DNA from 4 places in the Peribacillus sp. Hz7 genome. Region 1 is predicted to be linked to each of the others. Evidence: riboswitches for the same ligand, from Rfam matches in the RefSeq annotation. Region 1 holds a riboswitch; each other region holds the start of a gene.
The links. Region 1 has a riboswitch for S-adenosylmethionine ahead of ACE199_RS10065 (O-acetylhomoserine aminocarboxypropyltransferase/cysteine synthase family protein). Riboswitches for the same ligand answer to the same signal wherever they lie in the genome.
Positions count from the first base shown of each region.

Region 2: linked by a shared signal. The riboswitch ahead of ACE199_RS22905 (peptide-methionine (S)-S-oxide reductase) and the one ahead of ACE199_RS10065 (O-acetylhomoserine aminocarboxypropyltransferase/cysteine synthase family protein) in region 1 are both predicted to bind S-adenosylmethionine.
Region 3: linked by a shared signal. The riboswitch ahead of ACE199_RS10575 (bifunctional homocysteine S-methyltransferase/methylenetetrahydrofolate reductase) and the one ahead of ACE199_RS10065 (O-acetylhomoserine aminocarboxypropyltransferase/cysteine synthase family protein) in region 1 are both predicted to bind S-adenosylmethionine.
Region 4: linked by a shared signal. The riboswitch ahead of metK (methionine adenosyltransferase) and the one ahead of ACE199_RS10065 (O-acetylhomoserine aminocarboxypropyltransferase/cysteine synthase family protein) in region 1 are both predicted to bind S-adenosylmethionine.

Region 1 is NZ_JBHHJV010000005.1:244,879-248,019, forward strand. It holds gene gcvH (glycine cleavage system protein GcvH) at 1-137, shown strand, start outside; gene ACE199_RS10055 (toprim domain-containing protein) at 275-649, shown strand; gene ACE199_RS10060 (thioredoxin family protein) at 653-967, shown strand; SAM riboswitch class I at 1,051-1,153, shown strand; gene ACE199_RS10065 (O-acetylhomoserine aminocarboxypropyltransferase/cysteine synthase family protein) at 1,252-2,556, shown strand; SAM riboswitch class I at 2,682-2,794, shown strand; gene ACE199_RS10070 (methionine ABC transporter ATP-binding protein) at 3,003-3,141, shown strand, end outside.
Region 2 is NZ_JBHHJV010000041.1:5,574-8,714, reverse strand. It holds gene ACE199_RS22910 (hypothetical protein) at 1-714, opposite strand, end outside; SAM riboswitch class I at 952-1,067, shown strand; gene ACE199_RS22905 (peptide-methionine (S)-S-oxide reductase) at 1,156-1,536, shown strand; gene ACE199_RS22900 (helix-turn-helix domain-containing protein) at 2,061-3,141, opposite strand, start outside.
Region 3 is NZ_JBHHJV010000006.1:60,102-63,242, reverse strand. It holds gene metH (methionine synthase) at 1-75, opposite strand, end outside; gene ACE199_RS10575 (bifunctional homocysteine S-methyltransferase/methylenetetrahydrofolate reductase) at 68-1,915, opposite strand; SAM riboswitch class I at 2,026-2,128, opposite strand; gene ACE199_RS10570 (spermine/spermidine synthase domain-containing protein) at 2,533-3,141, opposite strand, start outside.
Region 4 is NZ_JBHHJV010000003.1:257,858-260,998, reverse strand. It holds gene pckA (phosphoenolpyruvate carboxykinase (ATP)) at 1-530, opposite strand, end outside; SAM riboswitch class I at 1,254-1,418, shown strand; gene metK (methionine adenosyltransferase) at 1,649-2,842, shown strand.

The sequences.
Region 1 (3,141 bases):
TTAGCGACAGTCCAGAGTATGTAAACGAATCACCATATGAAAAAGCATGGATGATTGTAATCGAACCATCTGATAGCAGCGAAATCGAACAATTAATGACAGCTGAACAATATGAGGAAATGACAAACGAAGGTTAATTACAAGGAGAGGAGGCTTATATTGGCCTGCTCTCTTTTTTAAAAGAAGGTTTTGTTAAATATATAGTGTGAACACTATTTGTTTCAGAGAGATATTTCGTATACTTTTAGCTCATCTATTATAACTCGTGGGGAGGATGATTACCGTGGAATGGAGAGAATCCGATAAAGTAATCATTGTCGAAGGAAGTTCTGATAAGAAAAGAGTTCAGCTTGTATTAAATGAAGAAGTTGAAGTTGTTTGTACAAATGGAACGATTTCACAAGTCAAGCTTGACGAGTTCGTAGAAGAATTTGAAGACCGCGATGTATATATTTTCTTTGATGCAGATCAATCAGGAGAAAAGCTTCGAAGACAATTTAAGCGAGAATTACCAGAGGCAAGGCATATGTATATTAATAAAATGTATAAGGAAGTGGCAAGTGCACCTTTATATCATCTCGCTTCTGTTTTACTAGCTGCTAATATAGATGTAAAAGTACAATTTTTAGAACAAAGGGTGAATGAATAGTATATGCAAGATTGGACAGAGACGGATGTACAAGCAGCTGCTAGGCAAGGTGACACCTTTTGTGTATATGCCTATACGCCGATGTGTGGAACATGTCAGGTTGCTTCTAAAATGCTCACTGTTGCATTAGAGCTTGTTCCGCAATTGACGATTGGAAAGATGAATGTGAATTTTTTTCCGAGCATTGCGAAGCATTGTGAAATAGAGAGCGTACCATGTTTATTACTATATAAAGAGGGGAAACTGATTCAGAAGATTTATGCTTTTCAATCTGTTCCTTATCTATACACGACTCTTAAAGAATTTTTAGATAATTAGAAATAGTCTATCAATATCTATTGACGGACGATTATTAAAAGTGGTAAATTGACTGTAGTGAATTTTACACGACAATCGAATAATACTTATCGAGAGAGGCGGAGGGACTGGCCCGACGAAGCCCGGCAACCGGTATAATCTACACGGTGCTAATTCCAGCAGAGTATTGTCTCTGAAAGATAAGAAGAGTATATAGCCTCTTCTTAGGAAGGGGCTTTTGTTTTTGGTAGCTCCTTCGTAGAAACATAAAGAGTTATAGTAAAAGAAGAAGGGGAGAATAAAAAATGGCAGATAAAAATTATCGTTTTGAAACATTAAGTATTCATGGGGGATTGCAAGTTGATGAAACAGGGGCACGTTCATTGCCGATTTATCAAAGCAATGCTTACTTATTCAAAGATACAGAGCATGCCGCTAATTTATTTGGATTAAAAGAAACAGGTTATATTTATACAAGACTTCATAATCCAACAGTTAGTGTGTTTGAAGAACGAGTGGCCCTTTTAGAAGGCGGAATAGGTGCTTTGGCTACCTCAAGTGGAATGGCTGCTATTACATTAGCGATTTTGAATATTGCTGGTGCAGGCGATGAAATTATCTCTTCTTCAACTATTTATGGCGGAACATACAATTTATTTGCTAATACACTTCCTAAATACGGAATCAAAGTGAAGTTTGTTGAGCCAAATGATTTAGAGAAATTTAAAGAATCGATTACACCTAGAACAAAGGCGATTTATGGAGAAACAATTGGAAATCCAAGCCTAAATGTATTAGATATTGAAGCACTTGCTGACATTGCACATGAAGCAGGGATTCCACTAATTGTTGATAATACATTTGCGACTCCGTACTTATGCCGACCAATTGAATTTGGAGCAGATATTGTTGTGCATTCTGCAACAAAATGGTTACTAGGAAATGGAACAACGATGGGTGGAATCATTGTAGATGGAGGTAAGTTTGATTGGAATTCACCGAACTTCCCTGGATTTACGGAGCCAGATCCAAGTTATGATCATTTAGTATTTGCCGAGGCACTTGGACAGGCTGCATTTATTGTGAAAGCTCGTGTTCAATTGCTTCGTGATATTGGTGCAACGTTAAGTGCACAAAGTGCCTTTCAATTTACATTAGGACTTGAAACGTTACATGTACGAATGAAAGAGCATCTTGCTAATACAAAAGTGATTATTGACTATTTAGAACAACATCCGGCCGTTGAGTGGATTTCATATCCAGGTAAGGAAGACCATCCGGACAAAGCATTAGCTGATAAATATTTGCCTAAAGGGGCAGGTTCGATTATTACATTTGGTATTAAAGGTGGCCGAGAAGCTGGAGCGGCATTAATTAATTCCGTTCAACTATGGTCACATGTTGCGAATGTTGGAGATGCGAAGAGCTTAATTATCCATCCAGCTAGTACAACACATCAACAATTGAGCGATGCTGACTTACTGAAAGCAGGCGTAAGCGCAGACTTAGTTCGTTTATCTGTCGGCATTGAAAATGTAGAAGATTTAATTGATGATTTGAATCAAGCAATTGAAAAAGCGACAGCTGCGGCAACGAAAGAAGTTGAATAAAACAGAATAGTCGGAAATTATTGACTTTTCTAAGACAATTGCACTCCCTATATATCTGTGATAAAATCACAAACATAATTATATATGAACTTAATCTATGTACGATTTAATTATATAGGATGTTACTCTTATCAAGAGCGGTGGAGGGATTGTGCCCGATGAAGCCCGGCAACCGGCAAAGCACTCGCTTTGAAAAGGTGCCAATTCACACAAAGTGTTACGCTTTGAAAGATGAGAGGAAGGATTAGTTTTTCCTGCCTCTCTGCTCATGTAGAGAGGTTTTTCTATTAAGGGTATATAAATCACTACATAGGAGAGTTTACTATCTTAATAGGTTTTATCTATTTTAGCGGGATGAACAGTCTCTATATTGTCGGGAGTGACAACTCGTTAAAGCAACTACCTTCAATGATATAGTTCGTTGATTGGATATAGAGGTGAGTGCAGTGATTTCTTTGTCAAAAGTCAACAAGTATTTCCGCTCAGGGACTGCGAAAAATGAGACCATTAAAGCGGTTAATAATGTGAATTTAACGATAAACAAGAGTGAAATTTTCGGTATAATTGGCTATAGCGGGGCTGGGA
Region 2 (3,141 bases), on a different contig from region 1:
GAAGAACCGCACCATAAGTCCGTCTGTTATTCCGTTCAAAGCATATCTGGTTTCTTCGTACGGGTTGGTTTTACTCCCCGTGTCAGTCATCATAAGAAGAGAACCTGTCAATTCGCCTTGGAGTAGGGCTTCATCGATTTTGACGAAGAGCTGGAACGATTCGTTCTCCGCGGAGTAAAGATATCCGTACACACTATCAAGATCGGAGAAAAACTTTCTTAAACGGTTCTTTTCTTTTTCTTCCGAATGATAGATGGCCATTTGCAACTCTTGTTGTAGCGCTTTTACATATTTATCGAGTTCTTCTTGGTCAACAGCCTTGTATAATTTGTTATCCTTGTTTTCTTGCTTTTGTACTACAAGATTTCCCTTAGAAAACCAAGCGTCAAACGTTATGATTTTCTCACCATTATTCACCTTAAATTCATATCCTTTTTCAGTTGTTTCTCCAGTCAGGGGGGATTTTTTTTCTTCCATAAACGGTACTTTACCGACTTCTTCTATGATTTTCTGTTGATGAAGTGTACCTTTCACTTTCCCTTTTTCACTAGTTAGTTCAAACCAATAAAGTATGCCGTTATCACTGTATACAAATGCGTCAGATTGGTTCAGTGGGTCCTTTCGGTCTTTCACTTCGGATGTTGCCCACCAAAATGCTACACCAATCAACAACCCAATTACCACCGCTACTCCCCAATATTTTAATTTCCTCATTTGATTTCCCTCCGGATCAACAAAAGTTTGAAGATGAGAGCCGCCTATCTTTTCATTTAAATAAAAAGTAATCTAAATACATATTCCTGTATAGCTGTATTTATGTATTAGAATGAATTCTAAAAAAATATTTCGTTACTTTCAATGAGAATTTTTATGATAGTACTTGAATTTTAGATAACTGAATGATACTATCAATAACAATCAACTAGTTAAATAAAAATAAATAGCGATAACTTCTTATCCAGAGTGGTAGAGGGACAGGCCCTGTGAAACCCGGCAACCATCAAGTCAAAATATTGTCTTGAACGGTGCTAATTCCTGCAAAGGTGTTAACCTTTGAAAGATGAGAGGAATGTATGTAATAATACGAACCTCTCTTTATTTAAAGAGAGGTTTTTTGGATGGAAAGAGGCTTATCGCTCAAAGGAGCGAATTTAAATGGAAAAAGCAGTGTTTGGTGCAAGCGAATTTTTTAGTCAAAAAGCTTTTATTACAGGTTTTCATGGTATTGAAAATGCTCGAATAGGACATCTAAGAGGGGCAAATCTAGACATAGTAGAAATATGGTTTAATCCTTGGAAAGTATCTTATAATGACTTATTAGAATTGTTTTTTGACTTACATGACCCAACATCTAGAGAAGGTCAGTCATTTAAAAACCAATCATTGATTTTCTTCTCTGATAAAAACCAATTAACATTAGCTAAACAAAAGAAAAGCGAGCTAAAACATATTTTTAAAGATGAAGTTATTACAAAAATTACCCCGGCGTGTGAATATATTAATGACCTGAAAGAGATCGAATTAATGTCTTATTGAACTACCCATCACTTAATTTTCTAATGAAACTTTGAAGTGGGAGTCTTTTCGCCTAAAATGATAAGAAACATTGGCGTAATTCAACAATTTGTCCCACCTTTCTTATGCTAGACGGCTTTGGATCTCTAGCATATCAAAAATGCACCACTTCCGAATGAAATGCACCACAATGGTACACATATTGAACGAAAATGGTGCATTTTTTTGTGACTTCGTCCAAAGTGTGTAGTATTTATTTCTATGAAATGGGGTTAATCCCTTGATATATCAGCATTTATGGGTAAATCCTTGTTACATATTCATATAGAAAAAGTGGTGCATTTCCCTCAACATGGTGCATTCTTAGGTCCAACCTGTGTAGTAAAAAATTTTAAAGTTTTTTCAAACCCTTGGGGCTCTGAGCTTCAGAGGGTTTTTTTGTGCATTTCCTCTTAGAGTGAGGGCTTTATCAAAAGAAATTATTTTTACTTTGCCTCTGATTAAACGAATACTAGTACTGAACCTTATTGCGACTTTTTCATCTTTTATCTTTTTGTGCGTTGTTTTTGTTTAGCCCAGTGCTCTAACTTTGAAATATTCCTCTTGTTGAAGCGTTTGTTTTGCCTATTCAAATAACGAAGAAGGGTACTATGGGAAAGCCCCATTTCTGCAGCAGCTTTACGAATACTTAATTTTTCCTGTTCAATTAAATCGGCTATATACTCTGGTGAAATTTCAATAAGCGTATTTTCTTCTAGGTCCATTGCTATTTGTTCAGAAGTTCCAGGTAGCTGTTCGATAATAGGGGGAGTCACTACAGTAGCAGCCAGCTCATTTACAGCTGGCGAAGCTAAAGTCTCGATATTAATTTTCTTTAGATTCTCTGCAATAATCTCATCCGGTGGTACGATTACCACAGTTAGTGGCCCCCAATATTTTTGTATCCAGAAGCGCTTCCCGATACGTTCTTCATCAATTGGTTCTGTGTAATACCAGTTTTTGATGACATAATCGCGCTGAAGATCATCTAGTACAGATTCAAGACGATCACGTATTTGTACACCATTATAGCTTTTAGGGAAAGCAACAACATCTAATAGTGTCTTAATCTTAAATGGTTGATGTAAATTGCGTTTTAACGTCCGTATTTTCCATTGATAATTTAAATAGCGTGTTAAACGTTTGTGTTCACGTTGTGTATAGTGGCTATATTGAAAGACTTTTAAATCAAGGGCCCCAAAAGATTGCTGCTCACTGTTTAAATAATATGAAAGAATAGGTGCAGGGCGAATTTGTAAAGAGTAAATACCTTTTGCCTTTCCCGTCTTTTTATCGTAAGCCATATCTAAGCTTCCGATGTCAAACATGCGATTAAATGTTGTGAAATCATATTGCTGTTCGTCTGAAATCTTTTCCCTGTCGATCACGGTTATATTGTCACCACGCATAGATACCCAAATACTTGAAAGGGCGGCAACACGTTTCATAATGCTAAAGCGCTCTTTTTCACGAATATAGAAATCTTCCTTCATTGCATCAGCAAATCGAAGTTTCAAGGCTTCATCACTGTGGAATTTGATGTAGCCATCAGCATCTTTAGGCTGTACGATCCACAAATAAGAAATC
Region 3 (3,141 bases), on a different contig from region 1:
TAGCATCGTACCCATTGCGCCATCCAGTAATAGAATTTTTGATTGTAGTTGTTCGTTAATTGACTTTTTACTCATATGCTGCCACCTCAGATGTTTTTGTTTGATCAAGCGTTCTAATATAGCGCGTTAACTCCGCCGTCATTTCATAACGAAGGAATGGAGTAATTAAATAAATACCTTTAAATTTATCCATTGCCGCATCCACAAGTTCTCGTGCGATTGCCACACCTTCTTTTTGCGCCTGAATTGGGTCATTACCTGCTGCTGCCATTGCCCGGCGAACATGATCTGGCAAATTAATTCCAGGTACTTCATTATGAATAAATTCGGCATTACGAGTACTAGTTAACGGCATGATGCCGACAAAAATAGGTGTCTCTAAATGCTTCGTTGCTTCGTATACTTCTTCAATCTGTGAAGTGGAATAAATCGGCTGTGTTAAAAATGAATGAGCGCCGCACTCAATTTTCTTTTCCATTCGTTGAACCGCTCTATCTAAATATTTCACATTTGGATTAAAAGCCGCAGCAATTTTAAAATTCGTCTTTTGGCCAAGACTTTGTCCAGAATACGAAAGTCCTTCATTAAATTGCTTAACCAAACTAATTAAATCAAAAGAAGATAAATCATACACAGATGTTGCACCTGGGAAATCACCAATTTTCGAAGGATCTCCTGTAATAACTAATACTTCATTTAATCCTAGAGTTTGTAGGCCCATTAAATGCGATTGTAATCCAATTAAGTTTCGATCACGACATGTAATATGCACAAGCGGATTTAAATCAAGCTGTGATTTAATTAACATACCCAGCGCTGCATTAGAAATCCTAGGAGAAGCGAGCGAATTATCCGCTAACGTAATCGTATCAACTCCAGCTTCTTTCAAAGCTTTAGACCCTTTCATAAACTCTTCGATCCCCAGTTTCTTAGGTGGATCTAGCTCTACTAAAATCGTTCTTTCTGTTTTCGCTTTTTCATATAAAGCAGGGGTGCGATCCTGTTCCCGAACTTCAATTGTTTCCACTTTCGCTGCGTGCATTTTTTTCTCAACGATTGGAGCTAAATCAGAAACAGCTGCTTTCATTGCTGTAATATGCTGTGGTGTCGTACCACAGCATCCGCCAATAATGGATGCTCCTTGATCACGTAATTGAAGCGCGCTTGAGCCAAAGTATTCCGGTGCTGCATCATACACTAATCGGCCATCCACATAATCTGGTAAACTCGCATTAGGGTACGCAGCAAGCGCGGCATGACTTGGAAGTTGAACAGATTCTAACGCACGAATCATATGATGCGGACCTAAACGGCAATTAAGTCCGACTACGTCTGAACCTAATTGTTCTAACCGCTTAAATGCTTCATTTAACTGAACACCGTTTTGTAAATTCCCAAGTTCATGCAACGTAACATTCGTAATAATTGGAATGTTCGTTTCCTGTCTTGCAATTTGCAACACTGTTTCCAATTCTTCCAAATCATAATATGTTTCGAATAATAATCCATCAGGACTTTCAAGCAGTAAACTATATAGCTGTTCACGGAAACTACGTTTAATTTCTTCTAAACTTAAATCAGATTTTCGAATACTTCTAGAAGCACCAATCGTTCCAAACACAAACGCATTCCCTTGCGCAACCTTTTTAGCAATGGCAATTCCTTGGCGATTAATCTGACTCACTTGATCTTCTAATCCATAGCGCTTTAATTTATGAAAATTTGCTCCATACGTATTCGATTGTAAAATATCAGCACCTGCATCCAAATAAGTACGATGAATCGCTTCAATTTGATCAGGCTCTGTACAGTTTAATTCTTCATAACAATGGTCGATGCCACGGGAATACAATAGTGTCCCCATTGCTCCTTCCCCAATTAAAATTCTTTGCTTTAGCTCTTTACGAAACTCCATATGTGCACCCTTTCCCAAAAACAATTCAGTTTCCGCTTTATTTCAATGGTGTAAGAAAAAGAAAAAACCTTCCATCTATAAAAAGAAGAAGGTCTTCATAAGAAACATTCTCCTCATCTATCAAGCGCCCGCTTGCTGGATTTAGCACCTTAGCTCAAACAGCTGGTTGCTGAGGATTCATCGGGCCAGTCCCTCCACCTCTCTCGATAAGATTGATTTATATAAACTTTTCTAAACATTTCAAATTAAATTACAATATAATTATTCTTAATTTACATGAAACAATGATGAAATTCAATACCTTCTAGCCAATTTTTGAATTTTTCAAACAAAATAACTAAGAATTAGAGACAAATCACGAACAATATTCGTTTTTTACCTTATTTTGTCATTCCCCTAACTATTTATTTAACATTCTAGGAATTGTGTATGAAATGGCAAGGCAGCCTAGACAAAATGTCTAGCGAAAACATTGCGTTTTAATAGGCTTCTTTGGCCTGTCTACTTTTTCAGCACTCGCTAGTTTTGAAACAAAGATTATCTCGCATCTAGTCATTTACATGGTTAGCTTGAGGGGGTACACTCTGGGGGTCAAATAGAAAATGATAAATCTCAACTCAATCAGCTTCATTTACAATATCAAGCAACACCGTATTGCTGTCTGTTTGGACTTTACCTCTATTCTTAAAGTTCACAAAATGAAACGGCATATAAAACATGTCTGTTAGTCGTTCAGGTGACAGGTACTGCGTTGGAACTAACATACGTAAATCATTTGCTTTAACAGGAGACGTTGTAGCGAGACAAAACGCCCAATCCTCTCCCTCTTCCGGGAAGAAATTGTGATATGGCAGTACATAGAAACCAGCTTTTTTGAGGGTTTTCTGTATACTCCAAAAGTACTCAGGCATCCAGGGAAAAGCGGAACAAGCTACAGTGATTGCACCCCCTGGTTCTAAACGGTCTTTCAAGATGCTATAAAACTCCCTGCTGAAGAGACGGGAAAGCTCAGGACATTTGTCAGTTGGCTCAGGAAGGTCGATAATAATAACATCCCACTTTTCCCCGTTTTTCTCGACAAACTTTCTGCCATCTTCAATTACGACTTGAACTTTAGGATGATTCAATGAACCTTGATTAAATTGGACCAAAGCCTCCAAATTTTTACCGAAATCTATCATCACTTCGTCGATGTCAAGGGTAGTAATTTTCTCCACTTCGGAATA
Region 4 (3,141 bases), on a different contig from region 1:
ATAATGATAAATGTTTCTGATTTTGTTCCATCAACAGCTGGATTCGCTTTAAAGTTAGGAGCAGAAAGAATTGTAAATTGAGAATCATGATTAGCTAATTCCTCTTCTGTAGGACGGATGAATAATTGATGTGCAAAAAGATTGTGCCAAGCATATTCATTCACAACTTGAATTGGAAGGCGAGATGATTGATCAGCACCTGCAAAACCTTTAAACACAAAAATTTCATCTTTTTCTTTTAAATACTCTGTTACTTTGTTGTATAATTTATTAAACGTCTCTTCAGAAATCGGCTGGTTAGAGTTCCAGTCTATTTTATCTTTTACGGAAGCCTCTTCCACGATATATTTATCTTTAGGTGAACGACCAGTGTATTTACCTGTTTCAGCTTTAATTGCTCCTGTTGCTGTTAATTCACCTTCGTTACGGCTTAATACTTTTTCTACTAACTGAGGTACAGAAAGTTGTATGTGAGCGTTTTTACCAGCTAATAATTGGTGTAACTCATTAGAAACATCCACAGAATTCATATATGAGATACCTTCCTTTGTTTTAAGTTTTTTAAATTACGATTAGTATAACACATTTATTTAATTAGTCTATACTAATTATTTTTTTTTGTGATTTTTTTTATATGGTCTCCTTAATCAAGTTTATCATTCGATTAAAAGGAAATATTTATCAACAAAGCAATGATAGGGTTGCATAACAGACTTGTCAACAATATTTTAAAAAATGTCATATAATAAAATCGATATGAGTATGATGAAACGTGTTCACTTTGTCAGTTGTCTAAAAAAGGATTATAGTACTCGACGTTTTCCAGTGTATAGAGTAGGTTTCTTTGCAAGCGTATGAGAAGGCACCTAACATGTTTCTTTTAATAGGAAAGAATTAAGAAAGAAATTTATTTAATATGACTTTAACTGGAAGGTACTAAAAGGTTTTTTATGCTATTCGTAACACTATGTTACAGTATCTCTTATTATGTATCGTTTGTCGATGTAATTAGGACCTTATAATCTAACGTTGGGTAGCTAAAAAATGTCATATCCTCTTATCCTAATCGTGCAAGGGGGAGTTGTTCATTATAAAAAGGCTATATTAATGATGCTGTTCACTTTTTGCTTGTTTCATTCAGACTAGCTGAAAGGTACGTGGAACTGTGATTTCATATAGACGATATAAAACATTGTACAAAAAAGTGTTGACAGCGTCCAACAGATTCCGTATCATTTTTAATTGTACGGATTCTCTTATCCCGAGTTGGTGGAGGGACAGGCCCTATGAAACCCAGCAACCTGCCATAGTGTGAACTTAAAGTGAAATGAAGGCTAAAAATAAGGCCGTTCATTTTTTAAGGAATCGTGGTGTTGGTGCTAACCTGAGCAAGGTAAACAACCCTTGAACGATAAGAGTGAAAGGATAGTTGACAGATAATAAACCTTTCCTCATTAGTTAGGAGAGGTTTTTTTGTATTTTGAAGAAGAATCAAAGTACAAGGGAAACATGAATTTCGATTAATCGAGATAAAAAGTCGTGTTTTTCTAAATATATTTGTCACTATGATGGAAGCTAATAAGGGAATGAGCTCCGTAAAAGACAGACTTTTGCCTATAATATAACTAACTTCCAAGGAGGAAATAAGATGTCAAAGAACCGTCGTCTATTTACTTCTGAATCTGTGACAGAGGGTCATCCAGATAAAATTTGCGATCAGATTTCAGATTCAATTCTTGATGCAATTCTAGAAAAAGATAAAAATGCTCGTGTTGCTTGTGAAACAAGTGTAACTACAGGGCTTGTACTTGTTGCAGGTGAGATTACGACATCTGCTTATGTAGATATTCCACGTATCGTTCGGGATACAATTGCTGGAATTGGTTACACTCGTGCAAAATATGGTTTCGATGCCGAAACATGTGCCGTACTAAGTTCAATTGATGAGCAATCAGCGGATATTGCTGCGGGAGTAAATCAAGCGCTTGAGGCTCGTGAAGGAACAATGACTGATGAGGAAATCGAAGCAATCGGTGCAGGAGACCAAGGTTTAATGTTTGGTTTTGCTTGCCGAGAAACAGAAGAATTAATGCCGCTTCCTATTTCTTTAGCACATAAACTTTCTCGTCGTTTAACAGAAGTTCGTAAAAACGGCACATTAGAATATTTACGTCCAGATGGGAAAACACAAGTAACTGTAGAATACGATGAAAACAATCAACCAGTTCGCGTAGATACAATTGTTATTTCTACTCAACATGACCCAGAAGCAACGCTTGAACAAATTCAAGCTGACTTAAAAGAACATGTCATTAAAGCAGTTGTACCAACTGAATTAATCGATGAAGCAACAAAGTATTTCATTAATCCAACAGGTCGTTTTGTAATCGGTGGACCTCAAGGGGATGCAGGTCTTACAGGTCGTAAAATCATCGTTGATACGTATGGTGGTTACGCTCGCCATGGCGGTGGAGCATTCTCTGGTAAAGATGCAACGAAAGTGGACCGTTCAGCGGCATATGCAGCTCGTTATGTAGCGAAAAACATTGTAGCTGCTGGTCTTGCTGATAAAGCGGAAGTACAGCTTGCTTATGCAATCGGTGTTGCTCAACCTGTATCAATTGCTGTAGATACATTTGGAACAGGCACAGTAAGCGAAGAGAAATTAGTGGAGCTTGTTCGCAATAATTTCGATCTTCGTCCAGCGGGTATCATTAAAATGCTTGATTTACGTCGTCCTATTTTCAAACAAACAGCTGCTTATGGACATTTTGGCCGTACAGATGTGGATCTTCCATGGGAGCGTACAGATAAAGCGGAAGCGTTAAAAGCACAAGCATAACTATGATAAGAAGAACTAACTTATTTGAGTTAGTTCTTTTTTTATTAGTCATGGAGCATATATATAGGTAAAAGTAAGCCCAAAATCATATATAATACAAATAGAACCTTTTCGACAAAATACCTAACTTGTAACGAGTTAGGCACTATATATGTATTCATATTTTAAGGGCAGTAAGGTCCTTATCTCAAGATTATGAGGAAATAATAAGGAAGGCAGGGGGGAGAAGGCTGCCGTATTGCTCCAATTGGTGAGATATAGTTGAACTAATCAGGTTTGTACGGTCACTTGATTAAAGC